DNA from 2 places in the Chryseobacterium sp. 3008163 genome. Region 2 is predicted to be linked to the other one. Evidence: riboswitches for the same ligand, from Rfam matches in the RefSeq annotation. Region 2 holds a riboswitch; the other holds the start of a gene.

Region 1 (7,659 bases), 1.4 Mb from region 2:
CGTTCTGTTTTTAATTTCTTCCTCGCCTAAGAAAACAAGATTTTTAATTCCTTTCTTTTCTGCGTAAGTGAATTGTTTGTTGATTTTTGCACTTTCAGGATAAAGCTCAGCAGAAATTCCTTTTTCTCTTAACTGAATGATTAATTTTAATGCTTCAATTGTTTCTTCACCACCAAAATTAGCAAACAGATATTCTACGTTTGAAGTAGCATCTTCAGGGAAAAGATTTAGCTCTTCCATCACAAGATAAATTCTGTCTAAACCAAAAGAAATTCCAATTCCCGGAACATTTTTCACCCCAAAAACTTCAGTCAGATTATCATATCTTCCGCCTCCGCCGATAGAACCCATCTGAGCTTCGTCAGCTTTCACCTCGAAAATTGCTCCGGTGTAATAATCTAATCCACGAGCTAAAGTAATATCGAAAACTAAATTCTGAATATCTACCCCTAAATTTAGAGACTGAGTAATTACAAATTCCAATTCTTCAACACCTTTTAGACCAATTTCGTTTCCAACAAATTTTTCTTTTAGCTGAAGAAGGTTTTCTAAAGCATCATTCGATTGCGTGAAAAGAAAATCTAATTTATCAATTGATTCCTGAGAGATATTTCTTTCTAAAAGTTCCTTCACTACTCCATCTTTCCCGATTTTATCAAGTTTATCTAATGCAACGGTGAACTCGATTAATTTATCCGTGATTCCGGCATACTCGGCCAAACCTGAAAGAATTTTTCGGTTGTTGATATGAATGGTTACAGAAACTTTTAATTCAGCAAAAGATTTTAGATACAATTGTACCAAATCAACTTCCTGCCAAAGACTTTCACTTCCCACCACATCAGCATCACACTGATAAAACTCTCTGAATCTTCCTTTTTGGGGACGATCTGCTCTCCAAACCGGCTGAATTTGAAAACGTTTGTATGGGAAGGTTAGTTTCCCATGGTTCATCGCAACAAACCTTGCAAAAGGAACTGTTAAATCATAACGAAGGGCTTTATCGGTAAGACTTTCAGCACTGAAAGGTTTATCTAAAGCTTTCTGAAAATCATTCAACATCTGAGTTTTTTTCTCGTCTTTCGCTTCGTTGATGCTTGAATTTAAAATTTTAAAAATCAAACGATCTCCTTCTTCTCCATATTTCCCTGTCAAAGTAGAAAGATTTTCAAAACTTGGCGTTTCCAAAGGCTGGAAACCAAAAAGTTCAAAATTCTTCTGTAATATATTGATGATGTATTTTCTTCTTGAAACTTCTAATGAGGTAAAATCTCTCGTTCCTTTTGCTAAGCTTGGCTTCATATCTTGATGAGTAATAAATAATGGGTAATGAGTAATTGCTTGCAAAAATAAGGAATTGAAAGGACTTTTAAATCAATAAAAAAAGCCGGAGATAACATTTCCCCGGCCTCTCATTTAATCATTGGTGTTTTGATATTTTTAAACGCTTTCCAGGATTTCTAAAATCTCTTCACCATAATTTTCAATCTTATGTTTTCCAAAACCTTTGATATCAAGCAGTTCTTCTTTTTTCACAGGTTTATATTTTGCTACAGAAAGAAGCTCTTTATTGGTCGCAATAAAATAAGACGGAAGATTTTGCTCTTTTGCCTTTTCCGAGCGCCAGATTTTCAGGGCATCTAAAATTACTATTTCATCCGGACTAAGCATTTCGTCTTCAGCAGAGTATTTTACTGCTTTAGAATCTTTAACAATATTTTTGGTTACTACATCTTTATATTCATTAAAATACAAAACGACAGACCAGAAACTTTCATCATGAACAAAAGCCATTTCCACTTTTATGATCTCGTGATTGTTCAAAAAATCATCAATCATCTTCTGATCCTGAAGCAGAAATTCATCAGCAATTCTTACTTTTAAAACTTTTATTTGCATCGTTCGTGATTTTAGAATTCAACATTTATTTTCCACCCAAAAGCAAAATTTCTTCTACTCTGATTTCGGTAATATATCTTTTCACACCGTCTTTGTCATCGTACGATCTGTAGGTAATTTTTCCTTCGATGGCAATTTCTTTTCCCTTCGTAACATACTTTTGGAGTATCTCAGCTGTCTTCCCGAAAGCTACCAAACTGTGCCATTGTGTTTCTTCTACTTTTTCACCTTTTGCGTTGGTGTAATGATTATTGGTAGCTAAAGATACCGATGCTTTTGTACCTCCGTTTTCGAAGTTTACTGTTTCAACTTCTTTTCCTGTAAAACCGATTAAGGTTACTTTGTTTCTTAGTGACATAACTTTGTATTTTTAAAATTAATATTCAGATAAGAGACGTTCACTGTTTTCTCAAATCTCTGTTGCAAAGATTCATCAGGTTTGAAAATTTATTCGGTTTAAAACTATTTAAATTCGTTTGTAGTCGTTTGAAAATGATTATAATTCAGTAAAAGCGTTCAGAAATCGCATATTTAAAGGAAAGTTAAATATGTGAAAATTTTGGTTTTTTTAAGTTGTTTGATGATCGATTCCATTTTGTATCTTTGAGAGTTAGCCACAGTTATAGAAAATCTAACAAAAATGACAACTTTCCCAATAATAGCTTCAACAGTATCACAAACAGAATTAGGTAAATTTATTACTGAAAAATATCAGTTAAAAGATTGTTTTGATTGTAAACTTTTCAGAACCGGAGTAAATCACACTTATTTTCTGTTAGGTACTTATACAAAATATGTTGTCAGAGTTTACTGTTATAATTGGAGAACCAAAGTTGAAATTCAGCAGGAATTAGAGCTTTTAAATTTACTTAAAAGCAATAATCTTTCAGTTTCATATCCGATTCCTGATAAAAAAGGAAATCTAATTCAAGAAATAAATGCACCGGAAGGATTACGATATGTAGTGCTTTTTACATTTGCAGAAGGTGAAAAAATGCGATTTATGACAAATGAAACCTGCTTTGTAATTGGTTCAATTATGGCTAAAATTCACAATATAACTGCTAGCAAAAAAATCGATCGGGTAAACTACAATTCTGATGTTCTTTTAAACAAAGCTTATGAACATCTCAACTTATTTTTTTCTGACGATTTAAGTGAAATGAAATATCTCAAAAAATCACCTCTAAAATGTCTAAAAATTTTGAAGATAGCAACCTATTAGAAAATCAAAAGGGAATAGTTCATCTCGATATTTGGTATGATAACTTGAGTGTAAATAAGGAAAATGAAATTACAATTTTTGACTTTGATAATTGTGGAAATGGACATCTGATTTTAGATGTTGGTTATTTTTGTAAACAACTATTTTTCATTGAATCTGATAAGAACGAATATGAAATAAAAGTTGAAAGTTTTCTAAACGGTTATAGAAAAGAAAGAAGTCTATCTGAAAAAGAACTGAAATTAATTCCAGAAGCGGGAGCATCTATTTTTGTGTTTTATCTTGGCGTTCAAGCTCAAAGATTCGATTGGTCAAATATATTTTTAACAGAAAACTATCTTAAAATGTTTGTTGGAAGAATAAAAAATTGGCTTGAATATTATGAGGCAAAAGAGATCACTCTTCCCCAAACTCCTTCCTAAAATTCGCATGCTGCGTCGCCGTAAAATAATCACAAAAAATCTGATATATTTCAGAATCTGTATGCGTCGCCCGAAGTCCCAACTGAAAATAAATTTCTAAAATCTGATGCGATAATTTCTTTACTAAATCTGTAGAAAAGCAATGAATCTCTGTTTGTTTATCAGAACTTATTAATTCAAAATTATTCAGTAACATTTCAATTTCATCGGCAAATTGAAATGCTTTTTCCAATTCATCATTGATCATTTTATTAAATAATTTCAAGCCAAGATTTGGCCGAATTTTAATTGCTTCCTCCGAAAAATGCGTCGCCATTCCAAGATAATTGACCAGCAATGTCAAATCTGCAAAAATCCTAAACGGAATTTTATCTAAAACATCTTCTGTAAAAAATTCATCGTAAACAAAACTGTAATCTTTAGAAACTTTTGCGTTATTCACTTTAAAGGAATACGTTCCGGTAGCTTTCATGCCCATCGATTTCCAGTTAGGAATAATTTCTGCCTGATCTTTAGAAATAACGAACGAACGGATGATTCCAGTACCCGATTCATCCAGCAAAGGATTTCCGTTTTCGGTTAATGTAGCATTTAAGGTAAAATGACTTAAGTGTGGAGCTCCTGTTGCAAAATGCCAAAGTCCGTTGATCAAAAATATTCCATTGCTTTGTTTCTCAGCTGTTCCGCCAATCATTCCGCTTCCTCCGAAACAGGTTTTTGGGTTAGCGAAAAGTGTTGAAGCAACATTTGGTTTTAAATTTCTAGAAAAAAAATTGGCTCCCGAGCATAAAGTGAGCATCCAGCCTAAGCTTCCATCGATTTTTGACCACTCAAACAATACCGACAGACCTTCTTTTAACCGAAAACCTAATCCGCCATATTTTTTTGGAACCCAAATCTGAAGCAAACGTTGCTCATGAATACTGGTCATTATTTCCTGAGAAACTTCACAAGCTCCCAACATTTTATTTCTAATTTCTTCAGGCATGATCATGGCTATATGGTCGTTTTGAATTGATATCTTAATCACTGATATTTTAGGCTTATTATTATTTTTGTTTATAATCTCTCGCTGATCAAGCAGATTTTGCAGATGATAAAATCTGCGTGAGTCTTTAAAAATCAAGCGACCTTTAAAGACTTAGATTTAATAATTTTCCGCCACTCCAAATAACCAGAAATCGCTACGATAAATAAGAAAGCCGTCAAAACCGCATACAGATACAAATCTTTGTGTATCAACAACGGAATTGCGATAATATTGCTGACATTGAGCAAAATCCAGTTTTCGATTTTTCTTCTCGCCATCAGCCACATTCCGGCCCACGCAAAGGCGCTAACCAGAGAATCCCAAATCGGAACGTCGGAATCGGTGTATTGAGTAAGAAAAAACCAGAACAAACCGAAAGTTCCAAGCACGATTCCAGCGGTGATTAGTTTTTCCTGATTGGTTGTTTCTGAAATCACTGTTTCAGATTGTTGTTTTCCGAATTTCCAGTACAACCAGCCATAAATGCTCATGACTAAATAGTAAAGATTTAAGGTAAATTCCGCATAGAGTTTTGCGAAAAACATCACATACAGCGAAAGTGAAATTCCGGCAATACCGAAAAGATAATTGTTTGAATTGTTTTTTCGGGCCAATAAAACCTGAAAAATTGAAAAGAAGACCCCAAACCATTCCGGCCAGGTTGTCTTTAGTGAAATTTCCTGCATCAAATTAACTTATATAAATTAAATGATGAGATGATAAAATCAAATTCCCTACGCCGGCATTATCCGGATCAGGTGTGGAAGATTCCCGGGTATCATCTCAGCCGCAATCGTGCAGCACCCCATTGATGGCGCAAAATTGAAACTTTTTTCTGAGAATAAAAAATTAAAGCTGAATTTATTTAGCAGATGAAATTCCACAGCCGTTTGTAAACGGATATTTTGTATCTTTAGATTTTAATATCAGAAACTGTGAAGAAGACGCTCAGAAGAACCTACCGTGTATCAAAATATGTAATTTACAAAGAAACTCTAGTTGATTATAAAGAACATTTCTGGTCATTTCTCGGCGCATTTTTCGGAATCGGAATTATCGCTTTTCTGCAGTCACAGTATTTATTGGAACAGGAAAATGTTTTCTTAATTGGTTCGTTCGGCGCATCAAGTGTATTGATTTACGGAGCTATTCAAAGTCCATTAGCACAACCGAGAAATCTTGTCGGCGGTCATGTTATTTCGGCTTTGGTAGGTGTCACTGTTTATCAGTTTGTTCCTGATATCTTATGGCTTTCTGCACCTTTGGCAGTGGCATTTTCCATCGTTTTAATGCAGTATACCAAGACGCTTCATCCACCAGGTGGCGCAACAGCTTTGATTGCGGTGACTTCTCCCGGAAAAATTGCAGATTTAGGATATTGGTATGTACTTTCTCCGGTTTTGTCGGGTTGTATTATTTTGCTTTTGGTCGCTTTATTTTTTAATAATATTACTAAAAACAGAAGCTATCCGACGAGTACGAAATGGAAAAGACTTTTACATAAAAAACACAAACACCCATTGAAAAATTAATTGCTATGAAATGCCTTGAATGTGGCGAAAAAATCATTGGAAGATCAGATAAAAAATTCTGCAATGACGCCTGTAGAAACGCTTATAACAACAAACAAAATAAAGATTCGAGTAATCTGATGCGGAATGTTAACAATAAACTTCGCCGAAATTACCGTATTCTGAGCGATATCAATCTGGAAGGTAAAACTAAAATTGCCAAATCTAAATTGAGTGGCTTAGGATTTGATTTTAACTATTTTACACAAATTAAAGTTTACAAAAATGGTTCTGAATATAAGTTTATTTACGACCAAGGCTATAAACTTTTAGATGATGATTATATTTTAATTGTTAAGAATTAAAAGAATCCCAAAATCAATACATGAAAGAAGTCGTATTAATTACCGGAGCCGGCGGATCTGTCGCAAAAGTTTTAGCTAATAAACTTGAAAATGAATATACTGTTCGTTTTTTGACACGAACTAAAAAGAAAGAAAATGACTTTGAATGGAATATTAAAAATGGAATTATCGACGAAAAAGCCTTCGAAAATATCAGTCACATTATCCATTTAGCAGGAGCTAATATTTCAGAAAAAAGATGGACTGATGAACGCAAAAAAGAAATTATTTCCAGCCGTGTAGATTCTGCACAACTGATTTTAAAAACTTTACAAAAGAAAAATATTCAACTAAAATCTTTCATTTCAGCATCTGCCGTTGGAATTTACGGAGCGATAACTTCTGAGAAAATATTTAAAGAAGAAGACGAAAAAGGAAATGATTTTCTAAGTGAAGTCGTGATTCTTTGGGAGAAAGCTGCGGACGAGTTTTTAGAAAAAGGTATTGCCGAAAGAGTGGTAAAAGTGCGAATAGCCATCATTCTTTCTGAATCTGAAGGTGCTTTGAAAAAAATGGCTGTTCCTGTAAAACTTGGCATCGGGTCACCTATCGGAACAGGAAGACAGTACATTCCGTGGATTCATATTGACGATCTTTCTTCCGTTTTTGAATACGCTGTGAAAAACGAAAATATAAAAGGTGCTTACAATGCATCAGCGCCTCAACATACCGACAACGAAAATTTAACGAAAGAAATTGCGGAAGTTTTAGACAAACCCCTATTTATGCCTAATATTCCGGGATTTGTGATGAAGCTAATGTTTGGCGAACTGTCTGTTGCACTGCTTGAAGGCTCAAGAACATCTTCGGAAAAGCTTCAAAATGCAGGTTTTCAATTTAAATTTCCGAACCTGAAAAATGCTTTGGAGGATCTGCTCAAGAAAAATTAATTCAAATAAAATATATAAACAAGATTGTAAAATCTATGCAGAATACAAACGTACACATTGAGAAGACTGAAATTCTATCAGATAACTGGTACACTTTAAAAAAGATCACTTTCAATATTCTAAAAAAAGACGGAACCACTGAAACCCAAAGCAGAGAAGCATACGACAGAGGAAATGGAGCAGTCATTTTATTGTACAACACAAGTACAAAAAATGTAATTTTGACCAAGCAATTCCGGATGCCGACCTACATTAACGGAAATACTGACGGAATGTTG
Region 2 (7,659 bases):
AGGATGCTTCCGTTTTCTGAGTTGAGGACTGCTTTAGAATTTTCCAGAGAAAATACACCAAACTTCGGAATGGTGGCCGTTCCAAATTGTTTCAAATAGTCTAAAATGTAAGCTGAAATATTCATTTGACGGCAAATTTATAACTTTTCCGTGACTTTTTCAGAGATTTCTTTGCAATATAAACGATCGAATGCTTCCCACGGATCACACAGATCTACACAGATTTTTTTCAAATAAGCTTAAAATTTATCATACCTCAACCGTTTGATCTGTGAAAATCTGTGAAATCTGTGGGAATAGCTTTTGTTATTTAGTTTAAAACAAAAAGACTGCCGAAGCAGTCTTCAAAAATTTAATCTGAACTTTACTGAAAATATAATGACATGAAATGGTGTTTAATTTTATTACTGAATTTTCCAGCTGATCCCAAACATGAAATTGGCTCCTGCCTGAGAATAATAATATGGTTCACCATACCAAACAGCTCCGTTGTTAACATATTTTTTATCGAATAAATTATTGACTAATAACTTTAAAGCGATATCATTTTTAGCTATTTTAAAATGATATTGTGCATTAAAATCGGTTAGAAAATAATCTTTTAGCTGTAGATTTTTATCTTCTGTATTGTCTAAATACTGCTTTCCAACATATTGATTCATCAAAGCAAACTCGAAGTTTTTATTGGGCGTAAATCTCAATCCTAAATTCGCAATGACATTGGGTGAAAAAGAAATTTCCGTGTTGCCCAATTCTCTTACGACATCGTCGTTTTCTATATTAAAATCAAGGTTTCTGTTTTGGCTTAAACTTACATTTCCTGAGATTTCCCATTGTTTAGAAAGTTTCGCCAAAGCACCCAACTCAACTCCTCTTCTGTAACTTTCACCGGAATTGGTTCTGATAAAAGCACCGACATTATTCAACTCGCCGTTTAAAACCAACTGATTCACATAATACATATAATATAAATTGGCAGTCAATGACACAATTCCGAACTGTTTTTCTAAACCTGCTTCAAAATCATGCAACTTTTCAGATTTTACATCAGGATTTGCAAAAATGTCGTCACGGTTGGGCTCGCGTTGTGCGTGAGCATAAGAAAGGAAAACTTTGCCATTCCCTATTCTGTAATTAACACCGGCTTTCGGATTAAAGAACAACCAATTACGCTTAACATCTGCACCCTCTCCGTCTCCTGCAGCTAAAATTTTTGTGTCGTAATCGATATTTCTTAATTGTAAATCTCCAAAAAATTCGAAATCATTTACTTTAATCAAAGCTTTAGCAAAACCTGCAATTTCGTTTTTCACAGAGCGGTTTCTGTAATACTCATGTTCATCAATTTGTGGAAAGTAAACTCCTGTTACATTTCCGAAATGCCTTCCGTAATATTGATTGGCAACTACTCCTACATTTACATCTAACTTCTCGAACTTTCCATATAAAGTAGAAACTACTCCGTAAAAATCATTATCTAACCATTTTTTTCTGATAAAATCTGTGATTTCTACTGGAGAACCGCCTACAATAGGTATTGGCAGATTATAATTTGAGTAATGAGTACCCTTTGCATCAGTTTCGTCAACTCTTTTATAGTTTTCGTAATATCCTTTTCCTCTGGTATAATGAAGAGTCGTTTCTAAATTCCATTTGTCATTGAATCTTTGTTCCCATAAAAGTTGATAATGATTTTGTCTGTAGTTGTCGGTTTCATTATCGTAGAATTTATCTTCACCCGTAAACAAATCTGTGTACATTCCCGAATAATTAAATCTAGGATTGGTTTCCCAAGTTTGTCTGTCGATTCCGTTCCAGGCTTGGTAGGTTTTTTCTTTTCCACCAAATGCCATCAGACGAAGTTTCGTTTTTCCTTCTTCAAACAAAGCCATGAAATTGTATGAATGCAAATCTGAGGAAGCCCTGTCGATATATCCGTCAGAATGAATATTAGTATATCTTCCCATCACAGAAAGACGGTCTTTCCAGAATTTACCTGAACCTACCTCAGCAGAATATTTGTATGTATTAAATGAACCGTAGCTGTCATCTGTTTTAAAATAAAACTTTTCTTCAGGCTCTTTAGAAATCACATTGATACTTGCCCCAAAAGCCGAAACTCCGTTGTTGGAAGTTCCCACACCTCTTTGTATTACAATCTGAGACGCTGAACTCGTTAAATCCGGAACGTTGACAAAGAAAGTTCCCTGACTTTCAGAATCGTTGAACGGAACACCATTCATCATCACGTTAATTCCTCTTCCTGCAACCCCACGAATTCTAAAACCCGTGTATCCAACGCCATTTCCAGCATCAGAAGTAGAGATAATTGAGGTTTGGTTTTTTAAGAGAATCGGTAAATCCTGCCCAAGGTTTCTGCCGTCTAAATCCTTCTGTACATTGATGATTTCCTTGGCAACCGGCAACCTTTTGGTAAAGTTGACAGCTTCGATTTCTCTGACTTTCAGAGAATCTGTATTCTGAGTTTGTGCAAAACCCATAGAACTTGCGGTAAGTCCTAAAAAATAAATCCTTTCATTCTTATAAATTTTTAAAATTTAATGGAATAAAAGGGGATCGATAAGATATTATGATACAACATCCCTAAACAGCATTACCCGTTCCAGGTTCATTGGGTATAATCTCAGCCCCCATTGGAGCACCCCTTTAATTTCAGCGCAAAATTACAAAAATTTGATGATGTTGCAAATTTAATAGGCTTTGTTATTAGAATCAATATAATAATAGGTTTTATCGTCTTTGGTTACTTCAAACATTTTCCCCAATTTCCAGCTGTAGTTTCGTTTGATATCAGCATATTCAAATGGAATAATAATATTATTGTTGACATCGATGATGCCAAATTTGTCCTTATGAGAAGCCACAATCATAGGATTTGACAAATCATCTCCTTCTAAAATATGTAAATATTCATATTTGGGATAAATTTTAAAATGTGAGCGGTCAGAGGGGTTACTGAACTTCGAATCTTCTATAATTCCATAAGAACCATTTAAAATATAAGCATGGAAAAGTTGTTTTTTAAATTCAGTCTGACATTTTCCCAAATCTGCATTTTTAAATTGGTATAATCTCTTTCCAGCCTGATTGATTCTGTATGAAATACCGTTCTTTTCAACTGTGGCAAAATGAGCTGTACCAAATTTCTTGGCTTTGGGGTTGGGTGAATTTAAAAGATTGCAATCTTCAGCAAAAAACATGGCGATGTGGTATTCAGGAGCGATAACTAATTTCCCTTTTTGATTGACATATCCAAAATTACCATTTAATCTTTGCGGAATTAACAACGGAACATTTTCATTAATAACAACCAAATTACTCTCAGGTTTTTTCTTAACAATCTGTTTTACCGGATTCTTCTTAGTAACTAACTTATTATTTTTCAAAACCTTAGACTGAGCAACGAAACTCATCGATAAAAGAATAAAAATAACATTGAAAATTTTCTTCATGACTGTTTGTGTTCAAAATATCTGCCAAAAATAGAAAATATAAAACACATATTTATACAGAATCTAAATAATTTAGACCAAAAAAATATTAAAATTCCGTATTTTTGGGAACATTTTTAAATGTTTGATAATTTTAAAACGTTTTTAAGCCACAACATTTGATTGCAACACATCAAAAGCCACCAAACGTTTTATCCGAAAAGAGTTTTTGCGGCGAGACAGATTGCAGGTAAACCACTTACATTTTCAGAGGAAGTCCTTTTACTATTTATCCATCGGGACAGATTATTATCTCACATTTTTAGAAATGGTGTAGATCATACAGCTTGCTTCTGTACTTTCAGATGACAACTATTCAATATCTACCTTTAATTTTTTAAAAAGAACTTCTATTTATGAATATTTATCAGGATTACATCCAAGAGATTGAAGAAAGAAAAATTCAGGGTCTTCACCCAAAACCAATTGATGGTGCAGAACTTTTAAGCGCAATCATTGCACAAATTAAAGATACTAATAACGAATACAGAGCAGATTCTCTGAAATTCTTTATCTACAACAGTTTACCGGGTACAACACCTGCTGCAGTTGTGAAAGCTCAGTTTTTAAAAGAAATCATTTTAGGTGAATCCGTATTAGAAGAAATAACTCCTGCTTTTGCATTCGAGTTATTATCTCACATGAAAGGAGGTCCTTCAATCAAAGTATTGTTGGATTTAGCTTTAGGTAACGATGCTAATATTGCTAAAGAAGCTGCAAACGTTCTAAAAACTCAGGTTTTCCTTTACGAAGCTGACACGGATCGTTTAAAAGAAGCATTCCACAACGGTAACGAAATTGCAAAAGAACTTATTGAAAGTTATGCACAGGCTGAATTCTTCACAAAACTTCCTGAAGCTCCTGAAGAAATCAAAGTAGTTACCTATATTGCTGGTGAAGGTGATATCTCGACAGATTTATTATCTCCTGGAAATCAGGCGCACTCAAGATCAGACCGTGAACTTCACGGAAAGTGCATGATGACTCCGGAAGCTCAAGAGGAAATTAAAGCTTTGCAGGCACAACATCCTGACAAAAGCGTGATGTTGATCGCTGAAAAAGGAACGATGGGAGTTGGCTCATCAAGAATGTCTGGTGTAAACAACGTGGCACTTTGGACAGGTAAACAAGCGAGTCCTTATATTCCATTTGTGAATTTCGCACCAATTGTTGGTGGAACAAACGGGATTTCTCCGATTTTCTTAACGACTGTTGACGTAACTGGTGGAATCGGTATCGACCTTCAAAACTGGGTGAAAAAACTGGATGCAGAAGGTAATGTTATCCGTAATGAGAACAATGAACCCATTCTTGAAGAAGTTTATTCTGTAGCTACAGGAACTGTTCTTACCATTAACACAAAGACTAAAAAATTATACAACGGCGATCAGGAATTGAAAGATATTTCTAAGTCATTCACGCCGCAAAAGATGGAATTCATCAAAGCTGGCGGATCTTACGCAATTGTCTTTGGTAAAAAATTACAAACTTGGGCTTCAGGAATTTTAGGAATTGAAATCCCTACCGTTTATGCACCATCTAAAGAAATCACTAAAGAAGGTGTAGGCCTTTCTGCTGTTGAAAAAATATTTAACAAAAACGCAGTTGGTTTAGCTCCAGGAAAAGTATTGCACGCTGGTTCAGACGTAAGAGTTGAAGTTAATATCGTTGGCTCACAAGATACAACTGGTTTGATGACTGCACAGGAATTGGAATCAATGGCTGCAACAGTTATTTCTCCAATCGTTGACGGTGCTTACCAATCAGGTTGTCACACTGCTTCGGTTTGGGACAAAAAAGCGCAGGCAAACATTCCTAGATTGATGAAATTTATGAATGATTTCGGTTTGATCACTGCTCGTGACCCGAAAGGCGAATATCACGCTATGACAGACGTGATTCATAAAGTACTTAATGATATTACGATTGACGAATGGGCAATCATCATTGGTGGAGATTCTCACACAAGAATGTCCAAAGGTGTTGCTTTTGGAGCCGACTCTGGAACTGTAGCTTTAGCTTTGGCAACTGGAGAAGCATCTATGCCGATTCCGGAATCTGTTAAAGTAACTTTCAAAGGTGATATGAAACATCATATGGATTTCCGTGATGTGGTTCATGCAACTCAATTGCAAATGTTGCAGCAGTTTGGAGGAGAGAATGTTTTCCAGGGTAGAATCATTGAAGTTCACATCGGAACACTTCCTGCTGATCAGGCATTTACATTTACTGACTGGACTGCAGAAATGAAAGCAAAAGCTTCGATCTGTATTTCTGAAGACGATACTTTGATTGAATCATTGGAAATTGCAAAAAGCAGAATCCAGATCATGATCGATAAAGGAATGGATAACCACAATCAGGTTCTTCAGGGATTAATCAACAAAGCAAACAAGAGAATCACAGAAATTAAATCTGGTGAAAAACCAGCGTTAACTCCGGATTCAAATGCTAGTTATTATGCAGAAGTAGTTGTTGATCTTGACATTATTGTTGAGCCAATGATTGCTGACCCAGATGTAAACAACGAAGATGTTTCTAAAAGATATACTCACGACACCATCAGAGATTTGACTTATTATGGAGGTGACAAAAAAGTAGACCTTGGTTTTGTAGGATCTTGTATGGTTCACAAAGGCGATTTGAAAATCGTTTCTCAAATGCTAAGAAATATCGAAAAAAGAGACGGTAAAGTTGAGTTCCTTGCACCACTTGTTGTTGCAGCCCCGACTTATAACATCATCGATGAATTAAAAGCTGAAGGTGATTGGGAATTATTGGAGAAATATTCAGGTTTTGAATTTGACGATAATGCTCCAAAAGGCGCTGCACGTGTTGAGTACAAAAACATGATGTATCTTGAGCGTCCAGGTTGTAACCTTTGTATGGGTAACCAAGAAAAAGCTGAAAAAGGAGATACTGTTTTAGCAACTTCTACGAGACTTTTCCAAGGAAGAGTGGTTGAAGATTCTGAACGTAAAAAAGGAGAATCTTTATTGGCTTCAACACCAGTTGTCGTACTTTCTGCCATTATGGGAAGAATTCCAAGCATTAAAGAATACAAAGCAGCAGTTGAAGGTATTGACTTGACTACTTTTGTACCATCTATCAAGGAATTGGTTACCGTTGGTCACTAATAGATTTTAAGTTTTAGTCGAAAGACTTTTTTAAATATAAAATGGAAGATTTCTTTTTGAAGTCTTCCATTTTTTTGTTTAGAACGTTTCCATTTAAGCCTCATCTTATTTATTTTATCTTAAATCAATAACCGAAATTTTATTTTTCCTTAACTTGATAGTTAGAAATAATCTCAGTCATTCATCACATTTATCCCTTTTCTAGATTGGAGGAACAGTATTTGATGAATAATACACGATTATAATTTTCTGCTTTATATTTTATTTAAAGAACAGAAGATTTATTGAAAACAGAAAAATTAAATTAAGATATGACTTTCGACATTGACATGATCAAAAAAGTGTACGAACGTTATCCTGAACGTATTGCAGCAGCAAGACAGATTACAGGAAAACCATTAACACTTTCAGAAAAAATTCTTTACACACACTTGTGGGAAGGAAACGCAACAAAAGAACATGAAAGAGGAAATTCTTACGTAGATTTCGCTCCAGACAGAGTTGCCATGCAGGATGCAACAGCTCAGATGGCTCTTTTACAATTTATGCAGGCAGGAAAACCTAAAGTGGCCGTTCCTTCAACTGCTCACGCCGATCACCTGATTCAGGCAAGAGTAGGTGCAGAATCAGATTTACAGGAAGGAATCAATAAGAACTCTGAGGTTTTCAACTTCTTGGGTTCTGTTTGTGATAAATACGGAATCGGTTTCTGGAAACCGGGAGCCGGAATTATCCATCAAGTTGTTTTAGAAAATTACGCATTTCCCGGAGGAATGATGATCGGAACTGACTCTCATACGGTTAACGCAGGAGGTTTAGGAATGGTTGCCATCGGAGTTGGTGGTGCAGATGCTGTAGACGTAATGGCAGGAATGGCTTGGGAGCTTAAAATGCCAAAATTAATCGGTGTAAAATTAACCGGTAAAATGTCTGGCTGGACTTCAGCAAAAGACGTTATCCTAAAAGTTGCCGGAATTCTTACCGTAAAAGGTGGAACCGGATGCATCGTA

The links. A riboswitch is a leader RNA that binds a small molecule or an ion and turns the genes downstream of it on or off. The one in region 2 is predicted to bind thiamine pyrophosphate.
Region 1: linked by a shared signal. The riboswitch ahead of pnuC (nicotinamide riboside transporter PnuC) and the one ahead of EAG08_RS12645 (TonB-dependent receptor) in region 2 are both predicted to bind thiamine pyrophosphate.

Annotation. Positions count from the first base shown of each region.
Region 1 is NZ_CP033070.1:4,138,107-4,145,765, reverse strand. It holds gene hisS (histidine--tRNA ligase) at 1-1,302, opposite strand, end outside; gene EAG08_RS19190 (HRDC domain-containing protein) at 1,441-1,899, opposite strand; gene EAG08_RS19185 (single-stranded DNA-binding protein) at 1,925-2,257, opposite strand; gene EAG08_RS22415 (hypothetical protein) at 2,540-3,124, shown strand; gene EAG08_RS22410 (phosphotransferase) at 3,091-3,546, shown strand; gene EAG08_RS19175 (hypothetical protein) at 3,521-4,576, opposite strand; gene pnuC (nicotinamide riboside transporter PnuC) at 4,669-5,265, opposite strand; TPP riboswitch at 5,289-5,394, opposite strand; gene EAG08_RS19165 (HPP family protein) at 5,512-6,108, shown strand; gene EAG08_RS19160 (hypothetical protein) at 6,114-6,452, shown strand; gene EAG08_RS19155 (TIGR01777 family oxidoreductase) at 6,473-7,381, shown strand; gene nudK (GDP-mannose pyrophosphatase NudK) at 7,417-7,659, shown strand, end outside.
Region 2 is NZ_CP033070.1:2,770,252-2,777,910, reverse strand. It holds gene EAG08_RS12650 (hypothetical protein) at 1-125, opposite strand, end outside; gene EAG08_RS12645 (TonB-dependent receptor) at 405-2,501, opposite strand; TPP riboswitch at 2,584-2,677, opposite strand; gene EAG08_RS12640 (WG repeat-containing protein) at 2,712-3,473, opposite strand; gene EAG08_RS12635 (bifunctional aconitate hydratase 2/2-methylisocitrate dehydratase) at 3,869-6,649, shown strand; gene EAG08_RS12630 (aconitate hydratase) at 6,961-7,659, shown strand, end outside.